DNA from 3 places in the Marinoscillum luteum genome. Region 3 is predicted to be linked to each of the others. Evidence: riboswitches for the same ligand, from Rfam matches in the RefSeq annotation. Region 3 holds a riboswitch; each other region holds the start of a gene.
What was found. A riboswitch is a leader RNA that binds a small molecule or an ion and turns the genes downstream of it on or off. The one in region 3 is predicted to bind S-adenosylmethionine.
Positions count from the first base shown of each region.

Region 1: linked by a shared signal. The riboswitch ahead of ACHKAR_RS03695 (homocysteine S-methyltransferase family protein) and the one ahead of ACHKAR_RS21300 (nitrite reductase) in region 3 are both predicted to bind S-adenosylmethionine.
Region 2: linked by a shared signal. The riboswitch ahead of ACHKAR_RS14655 (O-acetylhomoserine aminocarboxypropyltransferase/cysteine synthase family protein) and the one ahead of ACHKAR_RS21300 (nitrite reductase) in region 3 are both predicted to bind S-adenosylmethionine.

Region 1 covers NZ_JBIPKE010000012.1:64,794-70,411, forward strand. The annotation lists gene ACHKAR_RS03670 (DUF1398 domain-containing protein) at 137-526, opposite strand; gene ACHKAR_RS03675 (helix-turn-helix domain-containing protein) at 618-1,382, opposite strand; gene ACHKAR_RS03680 (NYN domain-containing protein) at 1,448-2,188, opposite strand; gene ACHKAR_RS03685 (CBU_0592 family membrane protein) at 2,206-2,448, opposite strand; gene ACHKAR_RS03690 (Ppx/GppA phosphatase family protein) at 2,491-3,396, opposite strand; SAM riboswitch class I at 3,483-3,600, shown strand; gene ACHKAR_RS03695 (homocysteine S-methyltransferase family protein) at 3,650-4,663, shown strand; gene ACHKAR_RS03700 (four helix bundle protein) at 4,679-5,041, shown strand; gene metH (methionine synthase) at 5,069-5,618, shown strand, end outside.
Region 2 covers NZ_JBIPKE010000018.1:263,448-269,065, reverse strand. The annotation lists gene ACHKAR_RS14670 (KdsC family phosphatase) at 1-446, shown strand, start outside; gene ACHKAR_RS14665 (alpha/beta hydrolase family protein) at 447-1,316, opposite strand; gene sucD (succinate--CoA ligase subunit alpha) at 1,459-2,331, shown strand; SAM riboswitch class I at 2,465-2,555, shown strand; gene ACHKAR_RS14655 (O-acetylhomoserine aminocarboxypropyltransferase/cysteine synthase family protein) at 2,803-4,128, shown strand; gene ACHKAR_RS14650 (homoserine O-acetyltransferase family protein) at 4,121-5,104, shown strand; gene ACHKAR_RS14645 (FG-GAP-like repeat-containing protein) at 5,173-5,618, opposite strand, start outside.
Region 3 covers NZ_JBIPKE010000020.1:865,877-871,494, forward strand. The annotation lists gene ACHKAR_RS21300 (nitrite reductase) at 1-1,672, opposite strand, end outside; SAM riboswitch class I at 2,011-2,120, opposite strand; gene ACHKAR_RS21305 (amidophosphoribosyltransferase) at 2,293-4,179, opposite strand; gene ACHKAR_RS21310 (NADH-quinone oxidoreductase subunit N) at 4,186-5,618, opposite strand, start outside.

The sequences.
Region 1 (5,618 bases), on a different contig from region 3:
TCAGCATTTTATGGATGGCGTGTGCTGTTCTGCTGGAAAAAAGTCACACATAGCTTTGTCTACCCTGTGTCGGAGCTTAGGATACACAACCTGATGATCGTGGTTGTCTAGCTAGTTAAATCAAACTAATTTGTTTTTAATGAGGGATCTCTTCCACCAGAACTTCATTACCGGCTTTATCAAAATAAGTACAGGTCATGGTGTCGATATTGATGACCCATTTTTCAATACCAAATTGGGCACACATCCTAATGAACGTGAGGAAATCTGTTTGGCCTTGCTGGTGAGCCGCTAATCCGTCTTTAAAGGATTCATAGTTGGGGCTGTCTGCAATGGGCAATGGGTTGTACTTAGGGGGTACTTTCACAGCATAATGGTTAGGCCCGTGATAGTCGATGTGCCCATCGCCTACATAAGCCACGTAGTGGGTTACACCTAATAGTTTGATTTCCTGAATGTACGCAGGGAAGTCGGCTCCTGATTTGACTTTGCTGTGGGCGGCTTTGAGTTGTTCTACTGTAAACATTGTACTTTGGTTTTTGATTGAACGTTTCGATTGGCTTTGAGCGACAAAGGTGAGAGCGGGGGAATTTTGGTAATTGTAAAAAGTCGTTGTTTTACAGGGAGTGCTTAAACTGTTCGGGCGTATCACCCGTGAAGAGCCTGAAGTCTTTGATGAAGTGAGCCTGATCGAAGAAATGATGCTCGTAGCAGATTTCGGTGAGCGATTTGTCCTCATTCAGGCTGTCAAGCACCGCATTGAATCGAATGATTGATGCGAATTTTTTGGGTGTTGTTCCTACTACTTTTCGAAAGCGCTTTTCAAATGCACTCTGACTGATATGCAGTTTTTCAAGCAGCTCCTGAATGCGAATGGTTCCCTGGCTTTGGCAGAGGAGTTTTACCGCTTCTACAATTAAGCGATCTGCCTGAATGTCTTTTAATTGCGAGAGCAAAAACGCTTCAACTATCTGAATGCGCTGCAGGTCTGTAGTAGCTGAAAACAACTTTTCTTCGACTTCTTTGGTGACTCCCTGGTCAAAAATGTCCGCCAAAGACAGGCTTAAGTTGTACAATTCGTTCGCCGGATGTGAAGCAAAATGCGTAAACCCTGTTTCAGTGAAATAAACCAGGATGGTTCCAATGTTAGGGGTGTTCTTAAAGGTTTTATAACTCTTTGAAATGCCCGTAATACCTGAGGTGCTTAGTCGGTCTTCCTGCTTGCCATTCATTGCTGAAAGTTGCCCTTTGTATTGAAACCCGATCACCAACCCTGAAGAAGGAAAAACCTTGTACTCACTGCCCAATTCATTCTCCGACACCACAAAATATTTGATGTAGGGTTTTAGCCTTTCGGTCGGAGGATGTCTGTCAAACTTCATGGGACTACCAAGCTAGCAGAATAACCATTACGAGTCAAGTATTATTTTTCAGCCTGGGAGGAGGATCAATCCTTATTCCTCACATACACGAGTTTGTACTTCCCGCCGCGCTGGTTTTCGCGCTGCTCTATTTCAAACTTATTGATCGATTTGATCATAGGAGTGAGCTTCTGGAATCCGAAGTTTCTGGAGTCAAAATTGGGTTGCTTTTTCTGAAGCAGACCACCCACATCGCCCAGAAAGGCCCACCCATCATCATCGGCACAGTCGGAGATGGTGGCACTGATCAGGCTGATCACTTTAGGCGTGATTTTGTCATCCTCATCCTTTTTAGCCGGCTTGCCTTTAGGGTCTTGCGCGGTTTTTTCTGCTTTCTTGAGGATCTCAATGTAGATAAACCGATCACAGGCCACTATAAATGGGTTGGGAGTTTTCTTTTCGCCGATCCCTATCACCGTCATGCCGGCCTCTCTCAGCCGGGTAGCCAGTCGGGTAAAGTCACTATCACTGGAGACCAAACAGAAGCCATTGACCTTGCCGGAGTACAGGATGTCCATGGCATCAATGATCATGGCCGAGTCGGTAGCATTCTTGCCGGTGGTGTAGGCATACTGCTGGATGGGCGTGATGGCGTTTTCCAGGAGCATGTTTTTCCATTTGGAAAGATTGGGCTTGGTCCAGTCGCCATAAATCCGTTTGATAGTGGGGTTGCCATACTTGGCGATCTCCTCCATCATTTCCTTTACATAAGCCGAGGGGATATTGTCCCCATCTATGAGTACTGCCAGGTTATGATCTTTGTCCATCCTATAAAGCTACGGCTTTATGATTTGCTAAAGGACAGCTGGAAGAGTTTAATGCCCGAAAAAACGACCCAAAAAAGGTTGACCACCACGAAGGGATAGGCGCCGTTCATGTAGGCATTGTAAAGCAGGAGTGCCGAGCCACCCAGGTTGAGGAGTAAATAAGGGAAGGAGCCAGCGGCGATCTTCTGAAAGATGTTGAGTACAAAACCTACCAGGAGTGAGCCGGCACCCAGCCAGCCAATAGCTTCTATGATTGTCATGATTGCGCGATTTTTAGATCGGCAAATGTAGGGATTTTCAGATCATGAGTTTTTCACAAAGATCTTTCCGCGTCTGGGGTAGTACTTCTCAAAAAGGTAATAGTTGATTCCGTCTTTCAACCCAATGTCGGGTACTAGCATGGACCTGGCTCCGGCAGCCTTCATGGCGTGCACATAGATTTCCGAAGCAGGGATGATTACATCGGCCCGGTCGGGGTTCAGTTGCAGCCGGTTCAGGCGCTCATCCAGGGTGAGGTTGCCGAGGTAGTCCTGCACTTTCATGATGCTTTCCAGCGAGATTTTCCTTTTTTTGGAAACCGGCGAGAGCTCATATATTTTGTTGATGTTTCCGCCCGTGCCTATGGCTGTGACTTTCTCCTTATGGTCTTTGAGTTCATCTTTTACCCAGCGCTCTATCTCCTTCCAGGCCCTGGGTGAGTCGTGACGCTCCAGCCGCCTCACTGATCCGATTTTGAAGGATTTGGAAGCCACTTTCTTCTGTTTATAATAGAAATTGAGCTCGGTGCTACCCCCACCCACATCCACATGCAGGTAGGTTTTGTCATCCAGATCCAGACTAATCACTTCATTGATCATTTCGGCTTCTTTCACACCACTGATGATGTTGATTTTTAAGCCCACCTCATTCAGCACCCTTTCGGTAAGTGCTTTTCCGTTGGCAGACTCGCGCATGGCAGAGGTGGCACAGCCAAAATAGTGGTCCACCCCATAGAGGTCTATCAGGTTTTTGTAGGCGGTCATCAGTTTCACGAACTTCTCCTGATTCACCGGACTGATCATTTTGTTGGTAAACACGTCATGACCAAGTCTGAGTGGAAACCTCACATACTGGAGTTTTTTGAAGGTGATGAGCTGTTCATATTCGATTACTTTGGTGACCTGTAAGCGGATGGCATTGGAGCCTATGTCTATTGCAGCAAATTTCATTGGGGAGTAAAAATACTCCTTTGGGCGGATGAGAACCTAATTGCAAATGTTTTTATTGTGTTAATCTCCCCCTATATTTGCCACCACATTTATCGAGAAAGGCAGAGGGATTGGGCCCTATGAAGCCTTGGCAACCTTTTCTGGTCATCTGATCAGAATTTCGGTGCCAACTCCCATCCAGGCATTGTCTGGAAGAGATAAAGTAATCCACTCCGGTACCTTTCTCCTGAATAAATGGTTTTAATCTTTGGATATGAACAAGCTAGAAGAAATAGCTCAGGAGAGAATATTGATTTTGGATGGTGCCATGGGCACCATGATCCAGCGGTATAAGCTGGAAGAGGAGGATTTTAGAAATGAGTCGCTCCAGAATCATCCCTCATCCCTGAAGGGCAACAATGACCTGCTTTCCATCACCCGACCGGATGTGATCAAGGAAATACACGCAGCCTACTTTGCAGCAGGTGCAGACATTGCCGAGACCAACACATTCAGCAGCACTACCATTGCCCAGGCAGATTATCAGCTGGAGCACCTGGCTTACCAACTCAACTATGAGAGTGCGAAGATTGCGCGGGAGGTAGCGGATGAATTCACCGCTAAGGAGCCTCACAAGCCCAGATTTGTGGCAGGGTCTATTGGGCCAACGAACAGAACCGCCTCACTCTCACCGGATGTCAACGACCCAGGTTTCCGTGCAGTGACCTTTGAAGGGTTGAAAGAAGCCTACATAGAGCAGGTCAAAGGACTTTTGGACGGTGGTGCGGATGCGCTGTTGGTAGAAACTGTTTTTGACACGCTGAATGCCAAAGCAGCACTCATGGCCATAGATGAGGTAGTCAGAGCAAGGGGTGCGCGCGTGCCGATCATGGTGTCGGGCACGATCACTGATGCTTCCGGGAGGACCCTTTCTGGTCAGACCACAGAGGCCTTTTTGATTTCGGTTTCTCACATGCCTTTGCTCAGTATTGGTTTGAACTGTGCGCTGGGTGCCAAGCAGCTGCGCCCTTATCTGCAGACCCTCGCTGAGAAGTCTGATTTTCTGGTAAGCGCTCACCCCAATGCCGGACTGCCCAATGAGTTTGGGGAATATGATGAGAGCGCCGAGGAAATGGCTGCCCAGGTAGAAGAGTACTTGCAAGAGGGGTTAGTGAATATTTTGGGTGGGTGCTGTGGTACCACTCCCGATCACATCAGGGCCATCGCCGAAGTGGCAGGAAGGTATGAGCCGAGGAAGCAAATGACTTCAGATCTCGGTTTTCAGTAATCAGTCGGCGGTTTCATGTCATTCATATTTGAAAACCTGAAAATCTGGCAGAAAGCACTGGAGTTGTCGCAGAACGTGAATGCATTGACCAAGTGTTTTCCGGTTGAGGAGAGGTTTGCCTTAACAAGTCAAATGAAGAGAGCGGCGGATTCTGTTTCCCTGAATATCGCAGAGGGGAGTACAGGTCAAACGAAGAAGGAGTTTAAGAGATTTCTGGCGATCTCGCTGAGGTCTTGCGTTGAGGTGGTGGGATGTATCTACTTGGCCAGAGCCAGGCAATTAATCACTACCGATCAGTTTGATGCCTTATATCAAGAATTATTAATACTTACAAAAATGATTCAGTCTTTCCGGAAATCATTGAATGAAACAAACTGATAACTGGATACTGAATACAGATAACGGATGAATATTAAACCACTAAAACTCTCAGGCCTTGAGCCTTTGATCATCACTGCTGAAACGAACTTCGTGAACGTGGGTGAGCGAACCAATATTACAGGTTCGGCTCGTTTCAAGCGATTGATCCTGGAGGATAAATATGATGAAGCGCTGGACGTAGCACTCGATCAGGTGCGCAGTGGTGCACAGATCCTGGATGTCAACATGGACGAGGGTATGCTGGATGGTAAAGCGGCCATGGTAAAATTCCTCAACCTCATTGCTTCCGAGCCAGAGATCTCCAGAATTCCGATAATGATAGACTCCTCCAAATGGGAGATCATAGAGGCAGGATTGCAGTGCATTCAGGGCAAGGGCGTGGTGAACTCCATTAGTTTGAAAGAAGGGGAAGAACCGTTTTTGCGACAAGCGAACAAAATACGACAATATGGTGCTGCAGTAGTGGTCATGGCCTTCGATGAAGCAGGTCAAGCCGATACCTACGAGCGCCGAATCAGCATCTGCAAGCGCTGCTATGACCTGCTGGTAGATACCGTGGGCTTTGCCCGAGAGG
Region 2 (5,618 bases), on a different contig from region 3:
ATGTAGACGGCACCATGACCGACGGAGGGATCTACATCATGGAGGATGGCAGGCAGTTTAAAAAATTTCATGCCCGTGACGGGCTAGGTATCAAGGAAGCTATCAAGGCTGGCGTGGAAGTGGGCATCATTAGCCATAGTCTGGCCACAGAAATGGTCAACTCCCGAGCCAATATGCTGGGCATGAAGCACTTTTATGTGGGCCAACGCCCCAAGCTTGAGGTCTTAAATGAATGGATGAAAGCACTCGACATCAGCTACAGTGAGGTCTGTTTTATTGGTGACGACCTCAATGACCTGGAGGTCATGCAAAAAGTGGGTTTTTCTGCCTGCCCGGCGGATGCAGCATCCGGTATTAAGAAAATTGCGAAAGTGGTATTGGACAGAAAAGGTGGTGATGCTGCGGTGCGAGAATTTATTGATCGATTTATCCTTTCGGAGGACTGATCAATCAAATTTATTTAAAAACTGAGTGAAGAAGAAGATGGGCATTGGCCAGAGCTTCCTGGCAAACTTCTTTTTGAAAAAGCCAAAATGGCCAATTTTTTCAAATCCCAGATCTTTTGGTTTGATAAACTGGAAAGTGGTCACGGCATTTCGATAATAATGCATCAGGGCCTGCGTTGCGGCCGAAGGTGCCAGCAGCTTATCATCCTGAATATTCACAAAATGCACTGGGATTCTTACTGCATCAAATTTTTGGGCCATCTCCTTACTCCCTTGCAATACGCCCTGAGGGTGGGTTCCCCACTTTCTCCACTCGAGTGCCGCATTCCTGGGGATATCTATTTTTCCACCCATGGTCCAGCCCGGCAAGTAGCGGTAGATGGCCACAGTGGTGGGTATTAAAATATACCAGAAAATCAGTACATACAGCCACCAAAAGCCCTTCCAGTGTCCATTATAGGCAGATTGAGACCCAACAAAGTAAGCTGATCTAATGCGCCCATTGTTGGCCGCTTTTGGAAAAATCTGCCCCGCCACACTGTGACCTATTAGGAAAATTTTATCATATTTTTTATTCGCCCAGGCAATCACGCTATTGAGGTCTTTGTCTCCCCAGTCGCTCATTTTGCAGCGCTCGTCTTTGACCGAGCTGTGCAGCGAGTCTCCTATCCCCCGATAGTCAAAAGTGATCACATCAAATTCTTTGTATTGGCAAGCGTAGTCTGCAAACCCTTTGTAGTAGCGCTGAGGGGCCCCAGCCGCAGGGCTCACGATGATCAGATGTGCGCTTTTGGCATCCCCTGAAAAAAGCGTAGCGCTTATTTTAGTTTTATCCTCCGAAATGATCTGAAACCCTTCAGCCTTATGCATGCCTTGTTTTTATACTGAATTTGCCGATGTGGCGGATGACATCTGACTGCCGCAAATGTATTATAATACTTTATATTCACAATCCGTTTGGCAATGTGTCCATTTCAAATATTTTTGCAACTCAAATAGAAACCAATCCAAAATGAGCGTTCTAGTTAATAAAGATTCTAAAGTAATCGTACAGGGCTTTACCGGCACTGAAGGAACCTTCCACGCCACTCAGATGATTGAGTATGGCACGAATGTAGTAGGAGGCGTAACTCCAGGCAAAGGTGGACAAAGCCACCTGGACAAACCTGTGTTTAATACTGTGAAGGATGCCGTAGATGCAACAGGTGCTGACGTATCTATCATCTTCGTGCCACCAGCATTCGCTGCTGATGCCATCATGGAAGCTGCTGATGCAGGCATCAAGGTTATCATCACCATCACAGAGGGTATTCCTGTGAAGGACATGATGAAAGCCAAACCTTACGCCATTGCCAGAGGAGCCAAACTGGTAGGGCCAAACTGCCCTGGGGTGATCACTCCGGGTGAAGCCAAAGTGGGCATTATGCCAGGTTTTGTATTTAAGAAAGGAAATATTGGGATCGTTTCTAAATCAGGAACATTGACCTACGAAGCAGCCGATCAGGTAGTAAAAGCAGGATTGGGTATTACTACCGCCATCGGTATTGGAGGAGATCCTATCATCGGTACTTCTACCAAAGATGCTGTACAGTTGCTCATGGAGGATCCGGAGACTGAAGGGATCGTGATGATCGGTGAAATCGGTGGAAACTACGAAGCTGAGGCAGCCAAATGGATCAAAGAAAATGGCAACAAAAAGCCTGTAGTAGGATTTATTGCCGGCCAAACAGCACCTCCCGGAAGAAGAATGGGCCATGCCGGAGCCATTATCGGTGGCGCAGATGACACTGCTGCCGCCAAAATGAAGATCATGGCCGCCAATGGCATCCATGTGGTCAACTCCCCTGCAGATATCGGGGAAGTCATGAAAAAAGCATTGGGCTAATAACTTTAGTTCGATTAGATATAGATAAGCCGGTCAGAATTTTCTGACCGGCTTTATTTTTTTATTGCCCTTCTTTTTTTTTGCAAACTAATTTTTCCGTGTTACGTTTGTGCTCTCAAATCGATAAAGCATCGATTTATAAAGAAGCGCTGAGAGACAGGCTCTAAGAAGCGCTAGCAACCCCCACCCTAAACGGGAAGGTGCTAATTCCTGATATATAAATTGATAGTTATGAAATTCAACAAAAACACTTTTGCGAAAGCAACTGCTTTTTTGCCAAGCATTGAAGCAAGGTTATCTATTTCACATTCTCCGATCGACAGAGGGTTCTGTTGTATGTGTTACTACTGCTAATTCCGCAGGTATTGTTCCTTTTAGTTATTGGAAAATCCGCAGGCCGATTCATGTATTGTCTTTGGTCATAAAAGCATACCCCATATACTATTCTAGAATCTTAAAAAATATACACTCATGTCAGCATTAAAATTTGAAACCTTACAACTACACGCAGGCCAGGAAATAGACCCCACTACAGGATCACGGGCTGTGCCTATTTATCAAACTACTTCATTCGGATTCAAAAACTCCGAGCACGGCGCTAACCTTTTCGCCCTGAAGGAATTTGGAAACATCTATAGTCGGATCATGAATCCCACCAATGATGTATTCGAGAAGCGTATCGCTGCACTGGAAGGGGGAGTGGCCGCATTGGCGGTAGGCTCCGGGCAAGCTGCTCAGTTTATCGCACTCAGCAATATTCTGGAGTCTGGTGACAACTTTGTGTCCAGCTCATTTCTCTATGGCGGCACTTACAATCAGTTTAAAGTAGCCTTCAAGCGCCTCGGCATTAAAGTGAAGTTTGCTGAAAGCGACCAGGCCGAAGAGTTTGAGAAATTGATCGATGAGAAAACCAAAGCCATTTATCTGGAAACCATCGGCAATCCGGGTTTCAATGTGCCTGATTTTGAGGCGATCGCGGCAGTAGCCAAAGCAAACAATATTCCACTCATAGTGGACAATACTTTTGGAGCCGGTGGCTACCTCTTTCGACCTTTGGAGCATGGGGCTTCAGTGGTCACTGCCTCGGCTACCAAATGGATCGGTGGCCATGGCACAAGCATTGGCGGTGTGATCGTAGATGGTGGAAATTTCAACTGGGGCAATGGAAAATTCCCGCAGTTTACCGAGCCTTCTGAGGGCTATCACGGATTGGTCTTCTGGGATGTGTTTGGAGAAGGAAATCCGCTAGGTCTGCCCAATATTGCCTTTGCTATCCGAGCCCGGGTGGAAGGTCTAAGAGATTTTGGACCGGCACTCAGCCCATTCAATAGCTTCTTGCTTTTGCAGGGACTGGAAACTTTATCACTGCGCGTGCAGCGCACCGTGGATAATGCATTGGAGCTGGCACAATGGCTGGAGCAGCACCCACTGGTAGAAACCGTCAACTATCCAGGTCTGAAAAGCAGCAGCTATCATGAGCTTGCCAAAAAATACCTCAAAAACGGGTTTGGAGGAGTGCTCTCATTTACCCTGAAGGGAGAAAAAGAGTTGGCCACACAACTAGTAGATAATCTAGAGTTGGTCAGTCATCTGGCCAATGTGGGGGATGCCAAGACGCTGATCATACAGCCTGCGGCCACCACCCACCAGCAATTATCCAATGAAGAACAATTAAATGCGGGCGTACTTCCCAACCTGCTCAGAGTCTCTTTGGGCATCGAGCACATCGATGATATCAAAGCGGATTTCCAGCAGGCTTTCGAAAAAATATATGCAGACAATCAAGTTAATGCCTAATACCATCGAACAAATACAGCCAAAATCTGCGATCCTCAAAGTAGAAGAACCGTTCATCCTGGAGTGTGGAGACACACTCCGGAATGTCCGGATTTCCTACACCACCTACGGTACGCTCAATAGTGAGAAGACCAATGTGGCCTGGGTGTTTCATGCCCTCACTGCAAACGGGAACCCCGCGGAGTGGTGGCCCGAGCTTGTGGGTCCCGGTAAGGCTATCGATCCGGAAGATAAGTTCGTCGTATGTGCCAATATGCTGGGCTCATGCTACGGCACCACCGGACCAAAAAACTATAACTTCCCTCTGGTCACGATCCGTGACATGGTGAATGCTCACAAGCTACTGAAAGCGCATTTGGGAATCGAAACCATCCATCTGGGAATCGGTGGATCTATGGGTGGACAGCAGCTTCTGGAATGGGCCGTGGAAGAGCCTACACTTTTTGATCACATCGTACCCTTAGCGACCAACGCTTTCCATTCCCCATGGGGGATTGCCTTCAACGAAGCGCAGCGAATGGCGCTGGAAAACATCGATAGTGCCAAAGGACTGGAGGCCGCCCGAGCCATAGCCATGCTATCATACAGGCACTACAACACCTATAACAAAACGCAGCGAGACATAGACCAGCGATGGGATGACTTCTCGGCATCCTCTTATCAGCGATATCAGGGTGAGAAACTCCGTAAGCGATTTTCAGTGGAGAGTTATTATTACCTCTCCAAGGCCATGGATAGCCACCACGTAGGCAGGCATTTCGGGTCGGCAGAAACTGCCCTGAAACGTATCCGATCCAAAGCACTGGTGATCGGTATAGATACAGATATACTTTTCCCCCCGGAGGAGCAGCAGTACATTGCCGGGCTCATACCGGATGCAAAATTCCGTTTGGTCACATCCGCATTTGGTCATGATGGATTTCTGACTGAATCGGAACAGATTTCTGAATTGATCCGTGATTTCTTGAAAGCCTAAACATATCAGACACAAAAAAAGCCAACCCCTTGGGTTGGCTTATCTCCCGAAAAGTATCCGGGACTGCCCTAGTTCTTCTTGATCACTTTTACCTGATCAATGACCTTACCTTCGCTGAGTATTTGCAGGATATAAATACCCGCTTCTGCCCTGCTAATGTCCATGGGTTCATTGCTTCTCCCTTCCTGAACGAGACCACCATCCAGTTCATACAGTTTGCAAATGGCAACCTCTGGTGTTTTCACTAAGATGCGACTACTTGCCGGATTAGGGTAGACATTCACCCGAACTGGAGACGGTGCACTCAAAACCTCCTCGGAAGCAATGACCAAAGTTTCGGTAGCGGATCCCGTATAATTAGTTTCAATGATTTCCACAAAGACCTCATAGCTGCCGGCTGTCACAGGCTCCTCAGCGTCTCCATTGAATGTCATGATAAAATTCAAGTCAGCCGGCTCAGTGGTCACTTCAGGTCTCTTCCCGGTGCCGTCTTCCTCTTGTTCCAAATGGGTCA
Region 3 (5,618 bases):
CCCAATCCTGATAATCTTCATCACGAAGCGTTTTCACATCGGCAATGTGTTTCAGGATATCATAGAAGTATCGTTTTCCCCTTCTTCTAAAGTAAGCGTTGAAATACTCCTCCTCAGTGGCATTTTCCTCATAGTCATTGAGCAAAGTCCTCACCGTATCCGGAATTCGCTTGGTAGGTATTTTGATAACCTTCTCTGCAATATTCCCTTTTCCATCTGGATCAAGCCCTCCGCCTATCACCACCTGCATGGCTGGAGATACCTTGTCACCGTTCTTGATGCTACTGCCATGGAAGCCAATATTGGCCACCATATGCTGGCCACAAGAGTTCATACATCCGCTTATTTTTATTTTAATCAAAGTTTCATCCACCAGGTGGGGAAACTCATCACGGATCAAATCTTCCAAAACAAGGGCCAGTGCAGTACTATTGGTCACCCCAAGGTTACAGGTGTCTGTACCCGGGCAGGCTGTCACATCCGCGAGGGTATCAAAGCCCGGAGCTGCATAATCCAACTCCTGCAAGGCCTGGTACACCGCGGGGATATTCTCCAGACGGATGTATTTGAGTAGCAACCCCTGGTTGAGGGTAAACCGAATGTCTTCAGCAGCATATGTTCGAGCTATGTCAGCCAGTTTTCTTGCCTTTGGTGATTTGATGTCTCCAAGAGGTATTCTCACTTTCACGGCGTAGAATCCTTCCTGCTTCTGCTCAAACACGTTGGTGAGAAACCATTCCTTATAAGCAGTATTGGGCTCAAAATCACCCACTCCCAAGATCGACTGATCCTCAGGCACTTTGGTGATCACCTTTTTGGTGTTGATCTTGTAGGTCTGATGCTTCAGAGATTTGCGCTCTTCTTCTATCAGTTTCATGAACCCTTCAAGACCGATCCCCTTGTTAGGCTCTATCAGATACTTCAGTCTCGCTTTGTGTCTTCGCTCCCGCTCTCCGTACCGATCAAACACCCGAAGGCCTGCTTCTATAAAAGGAATCAGTTCATCCTGAGGTAGGAAATCATAAGCCAACTGCCCCATAAATGACTGAGCACCAAGCCCACCACCTACAATCACTTCAAATCCGTAGGCGCCATTCTTGATCTTAGGAATAAACCCAAAATCATGGATATAAGTGAATGCCGCATCCGACTTAGAGGATGAAAAAGCAATTTTCACCTTTCTCCCCATTTCCTGACAAATGGGGTTTCTGAGGAAGTACTCAAATACCCCCTGAGCGTAGGGAGATACATCAAACGGCTCCTCGGGATCAATACCCGCATATGGAGAAGCCGTCACGTTGCGAACGGTATTACCACAAGCCTCCTTGGTGGTCACCCCTACGGACTCCAGAGCCTCCCACATTTCCGGTGTATCCTGCAGCCTCACAAAATGAAGTTGGATATTTTGTCTGGTAGTGAGGTGAAGGTTACCATTCGTATATTTTTCTGAAAGATTGGCCACCGTCTCCAGCTGATCCGGGGTGATTTTCCCAAACGGCAGCTTCAAACGAAACATCTGCACGCCTTGCTGACGCTGCCCATAAACTCCTCTGGCCAGACGAAAAGACTTGAAACGCTCCTCAGGTATTCTGCCAAGATTAAAATCCTGGATTTTATCCTTGAGCTCTTTGATGTCGGCTTTGGCCTCTTTGCTGATGTCTTTTGTGATCATTTTTTTGTTTTTTCTATAAAAAAAGCCCCTGAATGAAGTCTCCCGGGGCTTTAGTTACACAATGAAAATATTTTATTTATTTCTGGTGCTTCCCGGGATGTCATGTACAAATGCAGCATATGCAACACACGCATGCGCAGCAACAACATGACATTAGAAAGAATAAAGGGTTACAATTGAACTTAAAAGGCATTACGATAAAAGTTGTTGGATAAAAAGGTGCTGTATTTCAGTAAGGGATAGGGATCACTTACAACAACAGCAACAACAACTCATCGAATGTCTCGAGAGGTCAATTGACTTAAAAAAGAAGGTTGTTTGTAAATTCATGGTCAATTAATTCATATTTATTCCGGCAACCGCCAGAAACAGGAATTAGCACCTTAAACATTGCTTTCAGGTTGCTAGCGCTTCACAGAGCCCGTCTCTCCACGCTTCTTTATAAATCAATTATACGCTAATTGATGTGGCAAAGGTGAGTCACAAAACTGAGACTTCAAAACTTCCGAATCAAAATAACGATAACTTGTATTGAAAAATTCAATTTTTCAAAATTTTACGCTCTTATTTCCAATTTTCGCAAATGAACCACTGGCATTTCCAGCATTTCACTTCCTACGTTAATAAGCGCGCACCTCGGAGCCTTTCATAAAATTCATAAAGGCCTTATTCACCACCCGATTTCCCCCAGGCGTAGGATAATCACCCGTAAAGTACCAATCGCCAATATGGTTAGGGCATGCCTTGTGTAGGTTTTCTACCGTTTGATAGACCACTTCCAGTTCAGCTTTCATGCCTTTAGGTCGGACAATATTCGTAATCATGGCTGAAACTTCATCGTAAGTGAAAGGAGCATACAGTTCCTTCACAAAGTTGGGCTGATTTTTATCTCCCGTGCTGGCCAGACATTTTTCATATACCTCGTCCAACAGATACTCCTTATCATGCTTCTGAAGCAAGGCAAGCACCGCCCTGAAGGCCACAAAATCCTTCATCTTACTCATATCTATCCCATAGCAGTCCGGGAATCGTATCTGAGGAGCAGATGATACAATCACCACTTTTTTAGGCTCCAGCCTATCCAGCAGTGTCAGAATACTTTTCTCCAAAGTGGTACCCCTCACGATAGAATCATCGATTACCACGAGTGTATCTTTTCGCTTGTTGATCACCTCATAAGTGGTGTCATATACGTGCGCCACCAGATCGTCTCTGTGCGCATCATCGGTAATGAAAGTTCGAAGTTTGGCATCCTTCAACACTAACTTCTCCACCCTTGGGCGAAAAGAAAGTAACTCTTCCAGTGAATCCGCACTGGGCTTCTGATCGAGTATAATATCCTTTCTCTGGGCAATGAGGTAATTATCAATACCTCTGAGGAGGCCCAAAAAGGAGGTTTCCGCTGTATTGGGGATGTACGAGAAAACCGCATTTTTCAGGTCAAAATTGACCGATTTGAGGACGCTCGGGATAAGTAGTTCTCCCAATTTCCGGCGCTCATTGTAGATATCAGGATCGGTACCTCTGGAAAAATAAATCCGCTCAAAAGAACAGGACTTTTTCACCCTTGGCTCAATAAACTTCACCTCCCTGTAGCTACCATCTTTCTCAATGATCAGTGCATGACCCGGTGGTATTTCACGGATCTCATTGTAATTACATTCGAAGGTGGTTTTGATGGCTGGCTTCTCTGAAGCCACTACCACCACATCATCATCGGCATAGTAGTAGGCTGGTCGTATGCCATTGGGATCGCGCGCTACGAATGCTGCGCCATACCCCAGCATCCCCGTCATGGTGTATCCACCATCAAAGTCGCGGCAGGACTTTTCAAGAATACGCTGCAGATCGAGTTCCTGCTCTATGATGTCCGTGATTTCAATATTGGTTTTAGTCCCCCTGTATTTATTGAAAACTGCCTGATTGGCTTCATCCAAAAAGTGGCCAATTTTCTCCATCACGGTAACGGTATCCACCATTTCCTTAGGGTGCTGCCCCAAAGAGACCAGCTTGTCAAAAAGCTCGTCCACGTTAGTCATGTTGAAGTTGCCGGCCATCACCAGGTTTCGACTTCTCCAGTTATTTTGTCTTAAAAAAGGATGGCAGCTTTCGATCCCGTTCTTTCCATGTGTACCATACCTCAGGTGACCCAGCCATACTTCACCGGTGAAAGCATAATTATCTTTCATCCATTGAGCATCGTAGAAGCTGTCGCCTCCTTCCTTCTTTGCTTTATTATATTTTCTGCTGATTTTGCCGAATATGTCCTCGATCGGCTGCTGATTGGTGGTGCGGTATCTGCTGATGTATCTGGTGCCGGGCGGCATATCCAGTTTGATGTTGGCTACTCCTACGCCATCCTGCCCCCTATTGTGCTGCTTTTGCATGAGCAGGTACATCTTTTTTGCTGCAAACGCCGGAGATCCGTATTTATCAATGTAATACTGGAGGGGCTTTCTGAGGCGAAGTACAGCTACTCCACATTCGTGTTTGATAGGGTCGCTCATGGTTAGTTACCAATCAAGGAATTTAATAATTTCTGCAATGTTATTCAATATTTCCGGCCTAAAGAAAAACCACAACAAACCGGAGGTGAAAATAGTTGCAATTATCCGCTGACTGACAGGGATTCCTACCTGAAGGTCGGTTTTTTCTTGTTTAAGAAAAAAGAAATAAGGGATTTTCAGATAAAAGAAAAGGGAGAAAATAACACTCAAAATCGCTACGATCAAATAAGTAAGCATCACCGGATCACCCACCTGCTGATACCAGTCCCACATCACTGTAAACAGGTAAAATTTAGCTGTGAACCCGACTGTGGGAGGAAGGCCGATCAAAGCGATCATCACTACTACCATCAACCCGCCCATATAAGCCTCTGTTTTTGAAAGTCCCGAGAAATGATTGATCTCTGTTTTTCCATGAATTTCGAAAACAGAAACCAGATAAAATACAGCCACATTCATCATGGCATAAACCACCGCATACCAGGCAAAGGCCACCGCACCATTTTCAAACGGAATGAGCAAGGTCACTAAAATAAATCCCGAATGAGCAATGGCCCCGTACGCAATCATCCGCTTAACATTGGTCTGCCCCAAAGCGCCAAGTGTGCCAAGAACGATTGTGAAGATGCCAATCACGGAAATGGTAACGTACAGCCAGTAAAGTTCCTGAACCCCCACAGTCATGAGGATTCGGTGAAGCAACACAAACCCACCCAACTTTGGAACTACTGAAAGTACCATTACGGCATCAGTTGGTGCTTCCTGATAGGCAGAGGGCACCCAAATGTGAAATGGAACTGCACTCACCTTGAAGAGTATTCCGCCAATGAAAAGTAAAATTCCCACGTTCAGGAGCACCGGATCTCCCGTCAGGTGAAGATCCATTTCAGAAAGTGACAGTGTCCCTGTAAAACCGTAAATAAGCGACATTCCGTAAAGCGCCAGTGCAGACGTGACGCCCCCAAAAATGAGGTATTTCATTCCAGCCTCAAAAGCGCCCTTCCTAAAATTGAAATTGGTGAGCATGTAGGCCGAAAACGATGTGAGCTCTACCGCCAGATAGATCACAAGGAGGTGATTCACAGAGAGCATCAGAGTACTACCTAATATCAGAGAAAGAATCAGGAAATAATACTCTGATCGGTGCCTTTCGGCTGTAGGAAAAAACACAATCCACAGTGAGGTCACGCCAAACAAAAGTTTCATGATTTGCCCCATTGAATCAGTCACCAGCGTTTGGTCAAATAAAAATCCAGAAACACCATCTACCTGAACCAACCACATGGCCACCAAGATGACCACCACGTAGATCACCCGACTCACCAGAGTTTGCTTCCATACAAGACCGGCCATCAACAGAATAAGGGCACCTGCAGCCAGCGAGATTTCAAAACTCAGGCCTCCGAGACTGTCTAAAATATTGGTGAGCTGATTGGTGA